Regions from separate parts of the Nonomuraea sp. NPDC050394 genome, predicted to be linked through region 2. Evidence: predicted binding sites of a transcription regulator. Region 2 holds the regulator's gene; the other holds the start of a gene.
What was found. The regulator HspR, encoded in region 2, represses chaperone genes until heat shock. The targets are predictions, from matches to a motif close to ANTTGAGTCNNNNNGACTCAANT.
Positions count from the first base shown of each region.

Region 1: lon (endopeptidase La) is a predicted target of HspR. The motif match lies at 4,872-4,894, and genes of this name have one in related genera.

Region 1 is NZ_JBITIO010000002.1:854,840-862,183, forward strand. It holds gene ACIBKY_RS11990 (methionine ABC transporter permease) at 1-479, opposite strand, end outside; gene ACIBKY_RS11995 (methionine ABC transporter ATP-binding protein) at 1,138-2,082, opposite strand; gene lon (endopeptidase La) at 2,498-4,858, opposite strand; gene ACIBKY_RS12005 (sensor histidine kinase) at 5,012-6,274, shown strand; gene ACIBKY_RS12010 (response regulator) at 6,271-6,930, shown strand; gene ACIBKY_RS12015 (CBM35 domain-containing protein) at 6,952-7,344, opposite strand, start outside.
Region 2 is NZ_JBITIO010000011.1:164,321-171,664, reverse strand. It holds gene grpE (nucleotide exchange factor GrpE) at 1-317, shown strand, start outside; gene dnaJ (molecular chaperone DnaJ) at 333-1,523, shown strand; gene ACIBKY_RS35980 (heat shock protein transcriptional repressor HspR) at 1,528-1,878, shown strand; gene clpB (ATP-dependent chaperone ClpB) at 1,885-4,464, shown strand; gene ACIBKY_RS35970 (hypothetical protein) at 4,633-5,286, shown strand; gene ACIBKY_RS35965 (catalase) at 5,373-6,821, opposite strand; gene ACIBKY_RS35960 (MFS transporter) at 6,921-7,344, opposite strand, start outside.

The DNA of each region.
Region 1 (7,344 bases), on a different contig from region 2:
CCGACCAGCGCGACCACGGTGACGGTGATCCCCGCGACGATCCCGGGCAGCGCCTCGGGCAGCAGAACCTTCCGCACGATCGCGGTACGGCTCGCGCCCATGGCCTGGGCCGCCTGGACCACGTCCCCGCCGACCTCGCGCAGCGCCGTCTCCACGAGCCGCGCGAAGAACGGCACCGCACCCACGGTCAACGGCACGACCACGGCGACGGTCCCGATCGTCGTCCCCACGACCAGGCGGGTGAACGGGATGATCGCGATCATCAGCACGATGAACGGCAGCGACCGCCCGACGTTGACGACCGCCCCGAGCACCGCCTTGAGCGCCGGAACCGGCCGCAGCCCGCCCCGATCGAAGACGACCAGCGAGACGCCGAGCGGCAGCCCGAGCACCACGGTGAACAGAGTGGCCAGCCCCACCATGGCCGCCGTCTGCCCGGCACCTTCCCAGAGCAGCGGAACGATCTCATCCCAGGTCACAAGACCCCCTCCCCCGGCTTCCCGGCCGCCAGGGCAGCCCTCGTCCTTCCGGCCGCAAGGCCCGGCCCGACCAGCCCGGCCCCACGCCGCACCACGACCCCACGGCGCGCCACCACCGCCCGAGGCACCACGACCCCACGGCACGCCACGACCGCCCGAGGCACCACGACCACCCGAGGCACCCGGCCTTCCGGAGCGTCGCCACAAGCCAGAGCGGGGCGGCCCGAAGCAGCCCCTTGCCATCGGGCCCCGGGCCCTTGCGGCGCCGGGTCGGCGAGACGCGGTGCGGCGGAGACCGGCGCGACACGCACCCACCCCGGCCCGCGTTCCCGCGCCGAGACGGCGGGATGGTGGCCGGTGGTGGGCGGCGCGGCAGGTGCGGCGGGCGGCAGGGGCACGGCGGCGGGCCAAGCCCGCGTCGTGGCGGCGGGGACCACGTCCGACGTGCGCGGCGCTCGGATGATCGGCGCGAGCCCACGGCGGCGGGCGGCGCCCACCTGGCCCCGCCGTACCGGATGAGCGCGAAGAACGGCCACTAGAACGGGACGAGCGCCTAGGACGGCCACCCGAACGGGAAGAGCACCAACGACGGCCACCCGAACCGGAAGAGCACGAAGACCGGCGGGCCGCCGCGACGGACGGGCGGCATGGGAGTGGGTCACGGGGCCACCTCCACGAGCAGGCCCTTGTCGCGCAGGTATGAGAGCGCGGCCGGGTCGCCGGAGAGGGTGACGCGCAGGCGGCCCACACGGGAGCCGGCCAGGTCTTCGATGGCGCCGCCCAGCACGTTGACGTCGGCGTCGAACTTGCGGACGACCTCCGAGATCACCGGCTCGTCGGCGTGGCCGGTGAAGGTGAGGGTGATGTCGCCCGGTGACGGCGCGGGCAGGGGGAAGATCTCGCGGGTCAGGCGCGAGAGCGGGGTGCGGATGAGGCCGGCGATGGTGCCGGATTCCTCGATGCGGCCGCCGGCCATGATGGCCACCGAGTCGCAGACCGCCTTGACGACGTTCATCTCGTGGGTGATCAGCAGGATGGTGAGGCCGAGTTCGGTGTTGAGGCGCTTCAGGAGCGCCAGGATGGAGTCGGTGGTGGCGGGGTCCAGGGCGGAGGTGGCTTCGTCGGACAGCAGGACCGCCGGGTTGCCGGCCAGGGCCCTGGCGATGCCGACCCGCTGCTTCTGGCCGCCGGACAGCTGCCTCGGGCGGTCGGCGCCGCGCCCGCCGAGCCCGACGAGGTCGAGGAGCTCGGCCACGCGGCGTTCGCGTTCGGCCCGGGGCACGCCCATGACCTCCAGTGGGAACGCCACGTTGCCCGCGACGGTCCGCGACGACAGCAGGGCGAAGTGCTGGTGGATCATGCCGATGCGCTGGCGGGCCTGGTTGAGCTCGCGGTCGCCGAGCCGGGTCAGGTCCTGGCCGTCGACGGTGACGGTGCCGGCGTCGGGGCGTTCGAGGAGGTTGACGCAGCGCAGCAGCGTGCTCTTGCCGGCGCCGCTCTGGCCGAGCACGCCGAAGATCTCGCCCTTGCGCACGTGCAGGTCGACGCCGTCGAGCGCGGCGGTGTCCCCGTACTGCTTGCGCAGGCCAGAAGCCTGGATCACGAAATTTCCCCATCACGGATGGCGACCACGCGCCGGCGGGCCGCTGAGACGAACTCAAGCTGGAACAGGCTGGTGAGGGGGAATGGCTAGCGCGTGCCGGGGTGGAAGGGCAGGTGGCTGAGCCTGCGCAGCACGTAGCTGGGTGGTGCGATCATGAGGAAGTACCTTCGGCGAGAACGGGCGGGCGGGTCGCTCAGCGGGCCGGACAGGCCATCGCCCGCATTCGGCGCATGCCCCGACACATGATGTCGCCCATGGCGCTCATGTCTGTCGTGTATGCCTCGTTCACGCTGGTGCCAACGACCTCTTTACCGCGCCCTATTCCCCCGGCCCGTTGTGAGCTGCCTCACGGGGAACGCCAAGCTGCCCCGCCGTACCAGATCCAGCTGGTACGGCGGGGCAGGAACGGGAGGCGTCAGGCGGCCGCGGAGGCGGCGACCTTGGCCGGGGCGAGGGCGATGTCCAGGACCTCGCGCACGTCGCCGACCGCGTGGATGGTCAGCTCGTCGCGGATCTCCTGGGGCAGATCGTCCAGGTCGGGCTCGTTGCGGGCCGGGATGAGCACCGTGGTGATGCCCGCCCGGTGCGCCGCGAGCAGCTTCTGCTTGACGCCGCCGATCGGCAGGACCCGCCCGGTGAGGGAGATCTCGCCGGTCATCGCGACGTCGTTGCGGACGAGGCGGCCGGACAGCAGCGAGGCCAGGGCGGTGGTGAGCGTGACGCCCGCCGACGGACCGTCCTTCGGGACGGCGCCGGCCGGGAAGTGCACGTGCACCGACCGGTCCTTCAGCGCGGTGACCGGCAGTTCCAGCTCCGCGCCGTGGCTGCGGAGGTAGGACAGGGCGATCCTGGCCGACTCCTTCATCACGTCGCCGAGCTGGCCGGTGAGCGTGAGCCCGGTGTCGCCGGTCTCGGGGTCGGCCAGCGACGCCTCGACGTAGAGGACGTCGCCGCCCGCTCCGGTGACCGCCAGGCCGGTGGCCACGCCGGGCACCGAGGTGCGCTGCTTGGACTCCGGCAGCGACGACTCGGGCACGAACCGCGGACGGCCGAGGTAGTCGACGAGCGCCTCGGCGCTGACCGTGACGGGGACCTCGTCCTTCGCCGCGATCTTGCGGATCACCCGGCCGACCGCGCGCTCCAGGGAGCGCACGCCCGCCTCGCGGGTGTACTCGGTGGCCAGGCGGCGCAGCGCGCCGTCCTCGAAGGAGATCTCCGTGGCCTCGAAACCGGCCTGCTTGAGCTGCTTGGGCAGCAGGTGGTCGCGGGCGATGGCGAGCTTCTCGTCCTCGGTGTAGCCGTCGAGGGTGACGACCTCCATACGGTCGAGCAGCGGCCCGGGGATGGCCTCCAGGACGTTGGCCGTGGCCAGGAAGAGCACGTCCGACAGGTCGAGCTCGACCTCGAGGTAGTGGTCGCGGAAGGTGTGGTTCTGGGCCGGGTCGAGTACTTCGAGCAGCGCCGCGGTCGGGTCGCCCCGGTAGTCGGCGCCGACCTTGTCGACCTCGTCGAGCAGGACGACGGGGTTCATGGAGCCCGCCTCCCTGATCGCGCGGACGATGCGGCCGGGCAGCGCGCCCACGTAGGTGCGCCGGTGGCCGCGGATCTCGGCCTCGTCGCGTACGCCGCCGAGGGCGACGCGGACGAACTTGCGGCCCATCGAGCGCGCGACGGACTCGCCGAGCGAGGTCTTGCCGACTCCGGGAGGACCGGCGAGGGCGAGGACGGCGCCGCTGCGGCGGCCGCCCACCACGCCGAGGCCCTTGTCCTGGCGGCGCTTGCGCACGGCCAGGTGCTCGATGATGCGGTCCTTGACGTCGTCGAGGCCGGTGTGGTCGGAGTCCAGCACCTCACGGGCGCCGTTGATGTCGTAGGTGTCGTCGGTCCTGGTGTTCCAGGGGATGTCGAGGACGGTGTCGAGCCACGTGCGGATCCAGCCGGTCTCGGGCGACTGGTCGGAGGTCCGCTCCAGCTTGTCGACCTCCTTGAGCGCGGCCTCGCGCACCTTCTCGGGCAGGTCGGCGGCCTCGACGCGGACGCGGTAGTCCTCCTCCTCGCTCTCGGCCGAGTCGCCCTTGAGCTCCCTGAGCTCCTTCTGGACGGCGGCGAGCTGCTGGCGCAGCAGGAACTCGCGCTGCTGCTTCTCCATGCCCTCCTGGACGTCCTTGCGGATCGTCTCGGCGACGTCGAGCTCGGCGAGGTGCTCGCGGGACCAGTCGACCAGCTTCGCGAGCCGGTCGGCCGGGTCGGGCGCCTCCAGCAGTTCGACCTTCTGCGCGGTGGTCAGCCACGGCGTGTAGCCGGAGCTGTCGGCCAGCACGGAGGGGTCGTCGATCTGGTTGACCTGGTCGACCACCTGCCACGCGCCGCGCTTCTGCAGGATGGTCGTGGCCAGCGCCTTGTACTCGCGGGCCAGCTCATGCGCCTGCTCCCCGGCCTCCACGCGGTCGACGCTGTCGGCCTCGACCCACAGGGCCGCGCCGGGCCCGGTGGTGCCGGTGCCCACGCGCACGCGGTTCACGCCGCGTACGACCGCCGCCGGCTCACCGCCCGGCAGTCTTCCGACCTGCTCCACCACGGCCTGCACGCCGATCGCGCCATATCTGCCGTCGATCCGGGGAACGAGAAGCACCCGTGGCTTGTTGCCACCGGATGCCTGGGCGGCGTCTATCGCGGCACGCACCTCGGAGTCAGACAGGTCGAGCGGCACCACCATTCCGGGCAGGACGACCTCGTCGTCCAGCGGCAGCACCGGGAGGATCAGCTTCTCACTCATGCGAACTCCAAAGGGTTGAGTTATACCGACTCAATTCATCAGAGCCTCTGATTGTTCCCAAGCTTGCCGATGTTCGCTCACGGCGATCGTAATCATGTAAGTACCCCTTGAGAGTGACGCGGGCTACCTGGCGCCGGACATAAGGTCATTCAGGTGATATCCGCCCTGGTGCGGCTGGTGAAGTTCGCACTGTTCACGGGCAAAGCCGAGCCGCCTCCTCTCGCCAACCGCCGCACGCGCGTCACCGCGCCGCGCTGGCTGGCCCCCTTCACCACCCTCGACGGGGTACGGCTGGCCGACCTGACCCTCGCGCTCTTCCTCTTCGGCACGGCCGCGACCGACCTGTGGGTGCGGCTCGACGAGCGCAACATGGAGCCGCCCGGGGCGCTGGTGCTCAACACGGCCTTCCTGGCGCTCTCCCTGCCCGTGGCCCTGCGGGACCGCTGGCCGCTGGGAGCGTGGCGGACGGCGCTGGTGACCATGCCCGCGTACGTGTACGTCGACCGGATGATCGACGGGTTCCCCGAGCAGGGTGTCACGTACACGTGGCCGCTGGTCCTGACGTACCTGCTGGTCCTCTACACCGTGGCCTCGCGCAACTCCGAGGCCGTGTCGATCGTGGCGTGGGTCGTGTCGATGCTCTTCCTCGGGGTGGTCAACGCCAACGTGCTGCCGATCGGCGGGGCCGTCTTCGCGGTGCCGCTGGTGCTCGGCTACAACGTGCGGGCCCGGCGCGGGGCCTCGGCGAAGCTGGCCGAGGAGTCGCAGCTCAAGGTGGTGGCCGAGGGGGCGCAGGCCGTACTGGAGGAAAGGGCGCGCATCGCGCGCGAGCTGCACGACGTGGTCGCGCACCACATGTCGGTGATCGCCATCCAGGCCGAGGCGGTGCCGCTCAAGGCGGCCGGGGACGCCAGGCAGCTGGAGGAGGGGCTGGCGGTGATCCGCTCGCTGTCGCTGGACGCGATCGCCCAGCTCCGGCAGGTGCTCGGTGTGCTGCGCGACGCCGACGGGCGCAAGGAGACCACGCCGCAGCCGGACCTGGAGCGGATCGACGCGCTCGTGGCCAACGCGCGGGCGGCCGGGCTGGCCGTGTTGTTCAGAAGATCGCCGCAGGTGGAGGAGGTGTCGCAGGCCGTGGGACTGTCGGCGTACAGGATCGTGCAGGAGTCGCTGAGCAACGTCATGCGGCACGCGCCGGGCGCGACCGTCTCCCTGGAGGTCGCGCGGGAGCGGGACGAACTGGTCGTACGGGTCGCCAACGGCCCAGGCGCCGGGCCCGCCGAATCCTCGGCCGGGGCCGGGCACGGGCTCGTGGGCATGCGGGAACGCGCGGTGCTGCTCGGCGGCACCCTGGAGGCGGGGCCGATCGCCGACGGCTTCGAGGTCGTCGCCCGGCTGCCCCTGGAGGCGGCGTGATCAAGGTCATGATCGCCGACGACCAGGGCATGGTACGCACCGGCTTCACCGTCTTCCTCGGCGCCCAGAGCGACATCGAGGTGGTGGGCGAGGCGGCCGACGGCGCGCAGGCGGTCGAGCGGGCGGCGCAGCTGCGGCCCGACGTGATCCTGATGGACGTCCGCATGCCGGTGATGGACGGCCTTGAAGCAACCCGAATCATCGCTCAACGCGAGGATATTCCGGCCAAAATCCTGATCCTGACCACCTTTGATCTGGACGACTACGTCTACGAGGCCCTGCGCTCCGGTGCCAGCGGCTTCCTGCTGAAGGACGCCTCGGCCATCCAGCTCGCCGAGGCCGTCCGTGTGGTCGCCGGCGGCGACGCCCTCCTGGCCCCCGCGGTGACCCGGCGCCTCATCCGCGAGTTCGCCCGCCTCGGCGGCCCGCGCGCCCCGTCCACCCGCCGCCTGGGCCGGCTGACCGAGCGCGAGACCGAGGTCCTCGTCCTGGTCTCGCGCGGCCTGTCCAACCAGGAGGTCGCCGCCAAGCTGATCCTTTCGGAGCAGACGGTCAAGACGCACGTGGGCCGTGTGCTGACCAAACTCGGCCTGCGCGACCGCGCCCAGGCCATCGTCTACGCCTACGAGACCGGCCTCGTCCGCCCGGGAGACTGAACGCCGCCGGTCCCGCGAACGTCAGCTCGTGACCGAGGCCGTGACCGTCTGGCCGTCGCGGACCGGCAGGATCGCGACGGTGTAGCGGACGCCGTCGATCGTCTTCTGGATGCCCGGCACACGGTGCCCGGCGATCGTCAGCTCGCGGTGCCCGGCCGGGAAGCGGGCCTCCCAGAACGTGAGCCCGCCGGTGCGGTTGGTGAAGGTGGTCGAGGTCCGGCCGTCGTGGCGGACGTCCACGGTGCCGCCGCCGACCGGGACGGCGTCCACGCGCAGCCAGGGGATGTCGCCGGGCAGGCGCGACTGGGTGGCGACCGTGCGCCTCGGGGCGTCGGGCTGGACGCCCATGAGGCCCTCGACGGTCTGGCTGACCAGGGTGAACGGCACCTCCGGGTAGTCGCCGTTGAGTCCCTG
Region 2 (7,344 bases):
TCCTGCCGGTCCTCGACGACATCGGCAGGGCCCGCGACCACGGCGAGCTCACCGGCGGCTTCGCGAAGGTGGCCGAGTCGCTCGAAGCGGCCGTCACCAAGCTGGGGCTCAGCTCGTTCGGGCAGAAGGGCGACCCCTTCGACCCGACCATCCACGAGGCGCTGATGCACAGCTACTCGTCGGAAGTGTCCGAACCCACCGCCATCGAGGTGCTGCAGTCCGGGTACCGCCTCGGAGAGCGGGTGCTGCGTCCTGCGCGAGTGGCCGTGGCGGAGCCGGACGACTCACCGGCTGACGACGACAACGACGAAAACTAGGACGAAGGGCCATCGATGAGCACCAAGGACTACCTGGAGAAGGACTACTACGCCGTCCTTGGTGTGCCCAAGACCGCCACCGCAGACGAGATCAAGAAGGCTTACCGGAAGCTGGCCCGGCAGTATCACCCCGACACCAACCAGGGTGACTCCGTCAAAGAGGCCAAGTTCAAGGAGATCTCCGAAGCCAACGACATCCTGTCGGACACCAAGCGCCGCAAGGAGTACGACGAGGCCCGGACGCTGTTCGGGTCCGGCGTCGGCGGCCAGCGTCCCGGCGGTGGCGGTTTCCCGTTCGACCTCGGCGACCTGTTCGGCGGCACCGCCGGTCAGCAGAGCGGCGGTGGCGGTGGCGGCGCGGGAGAGCGGCTCGGCGACCTGTTCGGCGGGCTGTTCAACCGGGGTGGCGCCGGCACCGGCCGTACCAGCGGCACGACCAGGCCGCGGCGCGGGCAGGACATCGAGTCCGAGGTCACGCTGACCTTCACCGAGGCGGTGGAGGGCAGCACGGTCTCGCTCCGGCTGACCAGTTCGGCCGCGTGCAAGTCGTGCACCGGCACCGGCGCCAAGGCCGGCACCACGCCGCGCGTCTGCCCGACCTGTGAGGGCACCGGCGCGGCCAGCCGCAACCTGGGCAACTTCGCCTTCTCCGAGCCCTGCCGCGACTGCAAGGGCCGTGGTCTGATCGTCGACGACCCCTGCCCCGACTGCGACGGCAGCGGGCGGGCCAAGAGCACCCGTACGATCCAGGCGCGCATCCCCGCGGGGGTGGGCGACGGCCAGCGGGTCAAGCTCAAGGCCAAGGGCGCGCCGGGCGAGAACGGCGGGCCCGCGGGCGACCTCTACATCGTCACCCACGTGAAGGCGCATGCCGTCTTCGGTCGGACCGGCGACAACCTGACCATCACGGTGCCCGTGACCTTCACCGAGGCCGCGCTGGGCGCCGAGATCAAGGTCCCGATCCTCAAGGGCCTGCCGGTCACGCTGCGCATCCCCGCGGGCACTCCCAACGGGCGCACCTTCCGCGTCCGTGGCCGCGGCGTCACCCGCAAGGACGGCACCAAGGGCGACCTGCTCGCCAGCGTCGAAGTGCTCGTGCCGGAGACGCTCGATGAGAAGTCGCGTGACCTGCTGACGGAGTTCGGCACGGCCACCGCCGGTGACGACCCGCGCGCCGAACTCATCCAGCGAGCCAGAAGCGAGTAAGCCGATGGACGCCAACTATTTCGACCTGTCCGACGACACCCCCGTCTACGTCATCTCGGTGGCCGCGCAACTCTCGGGACTGCACCCGCAGACGCTGCGGCAGTACGACCGGCTCGGGCTGGTCAGCCCCGGTCGCACGGCCGGACGCGGCCGCCTCTACTCCACGCGCGACATCATCATGCTCCGCGAGGTCCAGCGCCTGTCCCAGGAAGAGGGCATCAACCTCGCCGGGATCAAGCGCATTCTCGAACTGGAGAACGAGGCCCTGCGGCTGCGTGAGGAGGTTCACCGGCTCAGGGCCGAGATGCAGATGGTGAGGGCGTTGATCCGCTACGAGCTGCCACCGGGGGCGTAAGAACACATGGACTACAAGCTCACCCAGAAGAGCCAGGAGGCGCTGTCGGGGGCCATGCGGCGCGCCGCCGCGGAAGGCAATCCGGAGATCGCCCCGGCTCACCTGCTGACCACGCTGCTGGCCCAGACGGGCGGCACCGCCGTACCTCTGCTGGAGGCCGTCGGAGCCGACTGGAAGGCGATCCGCGCGAAGTCGGAGGAACTGCTCGCGGCGCTGCCGAAGGCGCAGGGCGCCACGGTGTCGGCGCCGTCGAGCTCGCGCCAGCTCCTCACCGTGATCAACACGGCCGCGCAGCGCGCCAAGCGGCTTGAGGACGAGTACGTCTCCACCGAGCACCTGCTCGTCGCGCTCGCCGCCGACGGCGGCCAGGCCGCCGACCTGCTCAGGGCGCAGGGCGCCACGCCCGAGGCGCTGCTCGACGCCTTCGAGAAGGTACGCGGCAACGCCCGCGTCACCAGCGAGACTCCGGAAGACACCTACAAGGCGCTGGAGAAGTACGGCGTCGACCTGACCGAGCGGGCCCGCACCGGCAAGCTCGACCCGGTCATCGGCCGCGACTCGGAGATCCGGCGCGTCGTCCAGGTGCTCTCCCGGCGTACCAAGAACAACCCGGTCCTGATCGGCGAGCCCGGCGTGGGCAAGACCGCCGTCGTCGAGGGGCTGGCCCAGCGCATCGTGGCCGGTGACGTGCCCGAGTCGCTGCGCAACAAGAGGCTGATCTCGCTCGACCTGGGCGCGATGGTCGCCGGGGCCAAGTACCGGGGCGAGTTCGAGGAGCGGCTCAAGGCCGTGCTCTCCGAGATCAAGGAGAGCGACGGGCAGGTCGTGACCTTCATCGACGAGCTCCACACGGTCGTCGGCGCCGGAGCTGCCGAGGGCGCCATGGACGCGGGCAACATGCTCAAGCCGATGCTGGCCCGCGGCGAGCTGCGGATGATCGGCGCGACCACGCTCGACGAGTACCGCGAGCGCATTGAGAAGGACCCGGCGCTGGAGCGGCGCTTCCAGCAGGTCTACGTCGGCGAGCCGACCGTCGAGGACACCATCGCGATCCTGCGCGGCCTGAAGGGCCGCTACGAGGCACACCACCAGGTCGTGATCGCCGACAGCGCGCTGGTCGCCGCCGCCGCGCTGTCCGACCGCTACATCACCAACCGCTTCCTGCCCGACAAGGCCATCGACCTGGTCGACGAGGCCGCCTCCCGGCTCCGCATGGAGATCGACTCGCGGCCCGTCGAGATCGACCAGCTCCAGCGCAACGTCGACCGCATGAAGATGGAGGAGCTCGCGCTCTCCAAGGAGACCGACGAGGCCAGCCAGCAGCGCCTGGAGCGCCTGCGCAAGGAACTGGCCGACCGCCAGGAGGAGCTCAACGCCCTGGTCGGCCGCTGGGAGCGGGAGAAGGCCGGGCTCAACAAGCTCGGCGACCTGAAGAAGCAGCTCGACGAGGCCCGCAGCACCGCCGAGCGCTTCCAGCGCGACGGCAACTACGCCGAGGCCTCCAAGCTGCTCTACGACGAGGTCCCGCGGCTGGAGAAGGAGCTGGAGATCGCCGGCGCCGCCGCCCAGGAGGCCGAGTCCCAGCCGATGGTCAAGGAGGAGGTCGGCGCCGACGACATCGCCGAGGTCATCTCCTCCTGGACCGGCATCCCGGCCGGACGCCTGCTGGAGGCCGAGACCGCCAAGCTGCTGCGCATGGAGGAGGAGCTCGGCCGCCGCCTCATCGGACAGGCCCAGGCCGTCCAGGCCGTCTCCGACGCCGTACGGCGCAGCCGCGCCGGCATCTCCGACCCCGACCGGCCCACGGGATCGTTCATGTTCCTGGGCCCGACGGGCGTCGGCAAGACCGAACTGGCCAAGGCGCTGGCGGAGTTCCTGTTCGACGACGAACGGGCCATGACCCGGATCGACATGAGCGAGTACTCCGAGAAGCACAGCGTGGCCCGGCTGGTCGGCGCGCCTCCGGGATACGTCGGCTACGAGGAGGGCGGGCAGCTCACCGAGGCGGTGCGGCGGCGGCCGTACACCGTGGTGCTGCTCGACGAGGTCGAGAAGGCGCACCCCGAGGTCTTCGACATCCTCCTGCAGGTGCTCGACGACGGCCGGCTGACCGACGGGCAGGGGCGCACGGTCGACTTCCGCAACGCGATCCTCATCCTGACCTCCAACATCGGCTCGCAGTTCCTCGTCGATCCCAAGCTGGAGAACGGCGCCAAGCGCGAGGCCGTGATGGGCGCGGTGCGCAACGCGTTCAAGCCGGAGTTCCTCAACCGGCTGGACGACGTGATCCTGTTCGACGCGCTCGGCTCGGAAGAGCTGGGCCGGATCGTCGACCTGCAGATCGACCGGCTCGCCCATCGCCTGGCCGACCGGCGCATCACCCTCGACGTCACCGCGGCGGCCCGCGAGTGGCTCACGCTCACCGGCTACGACCCCATGTACGGGGCCCGGCCGTTGCGGCGGCTGGTGCAGTCGGCGATCGGCGACAAGCTGGCCAGGGAAGTACTGGCCGGGGCGGTCACCGACGGCGACACGGTCCGGGTGGACCTGGGCGACGACGAGCTCACCGTGGAGCGCGCCGCCTGAGGTCAAAGCCGATCTCCGGCCGGGGCGGCCGGGTAAGGTCTGGCCCACCCTTCGGGCAAGCACCTCTCCCTGTCCCGGCCGCGTGACTAGCTTCAGCGTTCGTCGGATCACCAAAAACGATCAGGGGGACGTGAAGTGTCATCTCGGAGCATCCGAAGCATCCTTGCGGTGGCCACTCTGACCACGGGAGTGAGCTGGCTGGTCGCGGGCCCCGCGCTGGGGGCGGACTACTGCGCCGACAGGGTCGCCGCCCTGCGGGCGCCCACCACGGTGGCCTCGGTCTGCGAGGAACTGCTCGACCTGCGGATGAGCGGCAACTACGGCGACAAGATGACCGCGCCCAAGGACAGCGATCTGGCGATGTCCGCCGAGACGCTGGCCAGGAAGGCGGGCCTGCCGGGCCTGTCGAAGGCGTCGGCGGTACTGAGCCTGGCGGACCTGGGCGGTGTTGCCGCGGCCGCCGGCGCGCCGTCGATGCCCACCGGCTCGCCGGGTGTGTCAGGCCTGAGGAGCGTGCTGGACGTGCCCACCGCGCCCGATCTGCCGGGTCTGCCCAACACCCCGGCGATCCCCGGCACGCTGGCGGCGCTGCCGCCGGTGCCGGTCGAGGGCGAGGTGCCCGCGCTGCCCGACGCGTCCGGCCTGGTGGCCGGCGTGGAAGCCCCGATCGCCCTGCCGCAGCCGGCTGAGACCGTGACGGACGAGATCACCGGCAAGCTGCCCGAAACGCCTGACAAGGCGCTGGAGGCGGTGCCGGTGCCCGAGAGCGAGCCGGTGACCGGGGGGATCGCCGACCTGCTCAACGGTCTCAGGCTGAGCTGACCGCGCGGGCGGCGCGCGCCCGCCGTCCGCGAGCCATGAGAAGGGGCCGCGACCTGCCAGGTCGCGGCCCTTCGCTCGTGCCGGGGTCAGGACAGGCCGAGGCCCTGGGAGACGCCCTGGCCGAGGTCCTTGTGGACGTTGCTCCAGTACTCCACGACGCGCTTCTTCATCTCCGCGGTGACCTCGGGCGCGGAGGCGTGACCGACGATGTTGCCGACCAGGTGCTCGCGGTCGGTGGCCGACAGCACGTTCTCCCACAGGGCGCGCGGCTGGCCGTAGTCGTCGTCCTCGGCGTGCAGCGTGTAGGCCGAGCGGATGATCTCGCCGGCGACCTGGTAGTCCGATCCGGCGTACGGGGACGGGTGCGCGGCCGGGCCGTTCACGCTGTTGGGCGCGTAGACGGGGTCCTGCTGGTTGCGGAAGGTCATCGGCCCGTCGAAGTTGTAGCTGTTCACCGGTACGGCCGGCGCGTTGATCGGCAGTTGCAGGTAGTTCGGCCCGATCCGGTACCGGTGGGTGTCGGGGTAGGAGAACAGGCGGCCCTGGAGCATCTTGTCCGGCGAGGTGTCGATGCCCGGCACCAGGTTGGACGGCTCGAACGCGGCCTGCTCGACCTCGGCGAAGTAGTTGTCCGGGTTCCGGTTCAGGGTCATCGTGCCGATCGTGATCTCGGGGTAGTCGCCGTGCGGCCACACCTTGGTCAGGTCGAACGGGTTGAACCGGTAGTCGGCCGCCGCCTCGAACGGCATGACCTGCACGTTCACCGTCCACGACGGGTGCTCGCCCGCCCTGATCGCCGTGTGCAGGTCGCGGATGTGGTGGTCGGGGTCGGCGGAGGCCATCGCGTCGGCCTCGGCCGCGGTGAGGTTCTTGATGCCCTGGTCGGTCTTGAAGTGGTACTTGACCCAGAACTTCTCGCCCGCGGCGTTGTACCACAGGAACGTGTGCGAGCCGAAGCCGTGCATGTTCCGCCAGCTCGCCGGGGTGCCGCGGTCGCTCATGAGGAACGTGACCTGGTGCGCCGACTCCGGCGAGAGCGTCCAGAAGTCCCACTGCATGTTGTTGTCGCGCAGGTGGTTGTCGGCGCGGCGCTTCTGGCTGTGGATGAAGTCCGAGAACTTCTGCGGGTCGCGGATGAAGAAGATCGGCGTGTTGTTGCCGACGAGGTCGTAGTTGCCGTCCTCGGTGTAGAACTTGATCGCGAAGCCGCGGGGGTCGCGGGCGGTGTCGGCCGAGCCCAGCTCACCGGCCACGGTCGAGAAGCGCAGGAAGAGCGGCGTCTCCTTGCCCTTCTGGAACAGCTTGGCCTTGGTGAACTGGCTGACGTCCTCGGTGATGCGCAGGACGCCGTGGGCGCCGCCGCCCTTGGCGTGCACCACTCTTTCCGGGACACGTTCGCGGTTGAAGTGCGCCATCTTCTGGATCAGGTAGTGATCCTGAAGCAGCAGGGGGCCGTTCGGTCCGACGGAGAGCGAGTGCTCGTCGCTCGGCGCGGGGATACCGGCGTCGTCGGTGCTGATTGGCCTGGTGGTCATCGCGAGGTCCTCCCGAATTCCGGACATGGACGAGGACCCTGACGGGTCCCCCTCTCCTCGCAACCTATGCCCTTAACACGAATGATTCAAGTAAACGAGTCATCCAAGTTTTGGTCTGACGAGGAAAAGAGAGGACAAGCCGGCCAGTACGGCCAGCCCCGCCAGCGCCACCGCCGTGGCCCCCTCGCCCTGCGCCATGAACAACGTCCCCACGGTCGCCACCCCGATCACCTGGCCGAGCTGCATCACCGTGAGCAGCGCGCCGCTGGCGTCGGCGGCGAACTCGTCCGACACCGACTGCGTGGCCAGATTGGTCACCGCGATCTGCACGCCCAGCCCGCCGCCGATCAGCGCGCTCAGCACCGCGTACGGCCAGCCGCCCCCGCTGGCCAGCCCGAGCCCGAAGTATGCGGGCGCCGCCACCACGTACCCGAACGGCACCAGCGTCCGCTGCAGCTTCGCCGGCAGCCGCGGCCACAGCAGCCCGACCCCCGCGAACGCCACCGCGCACGGCACCAGCATC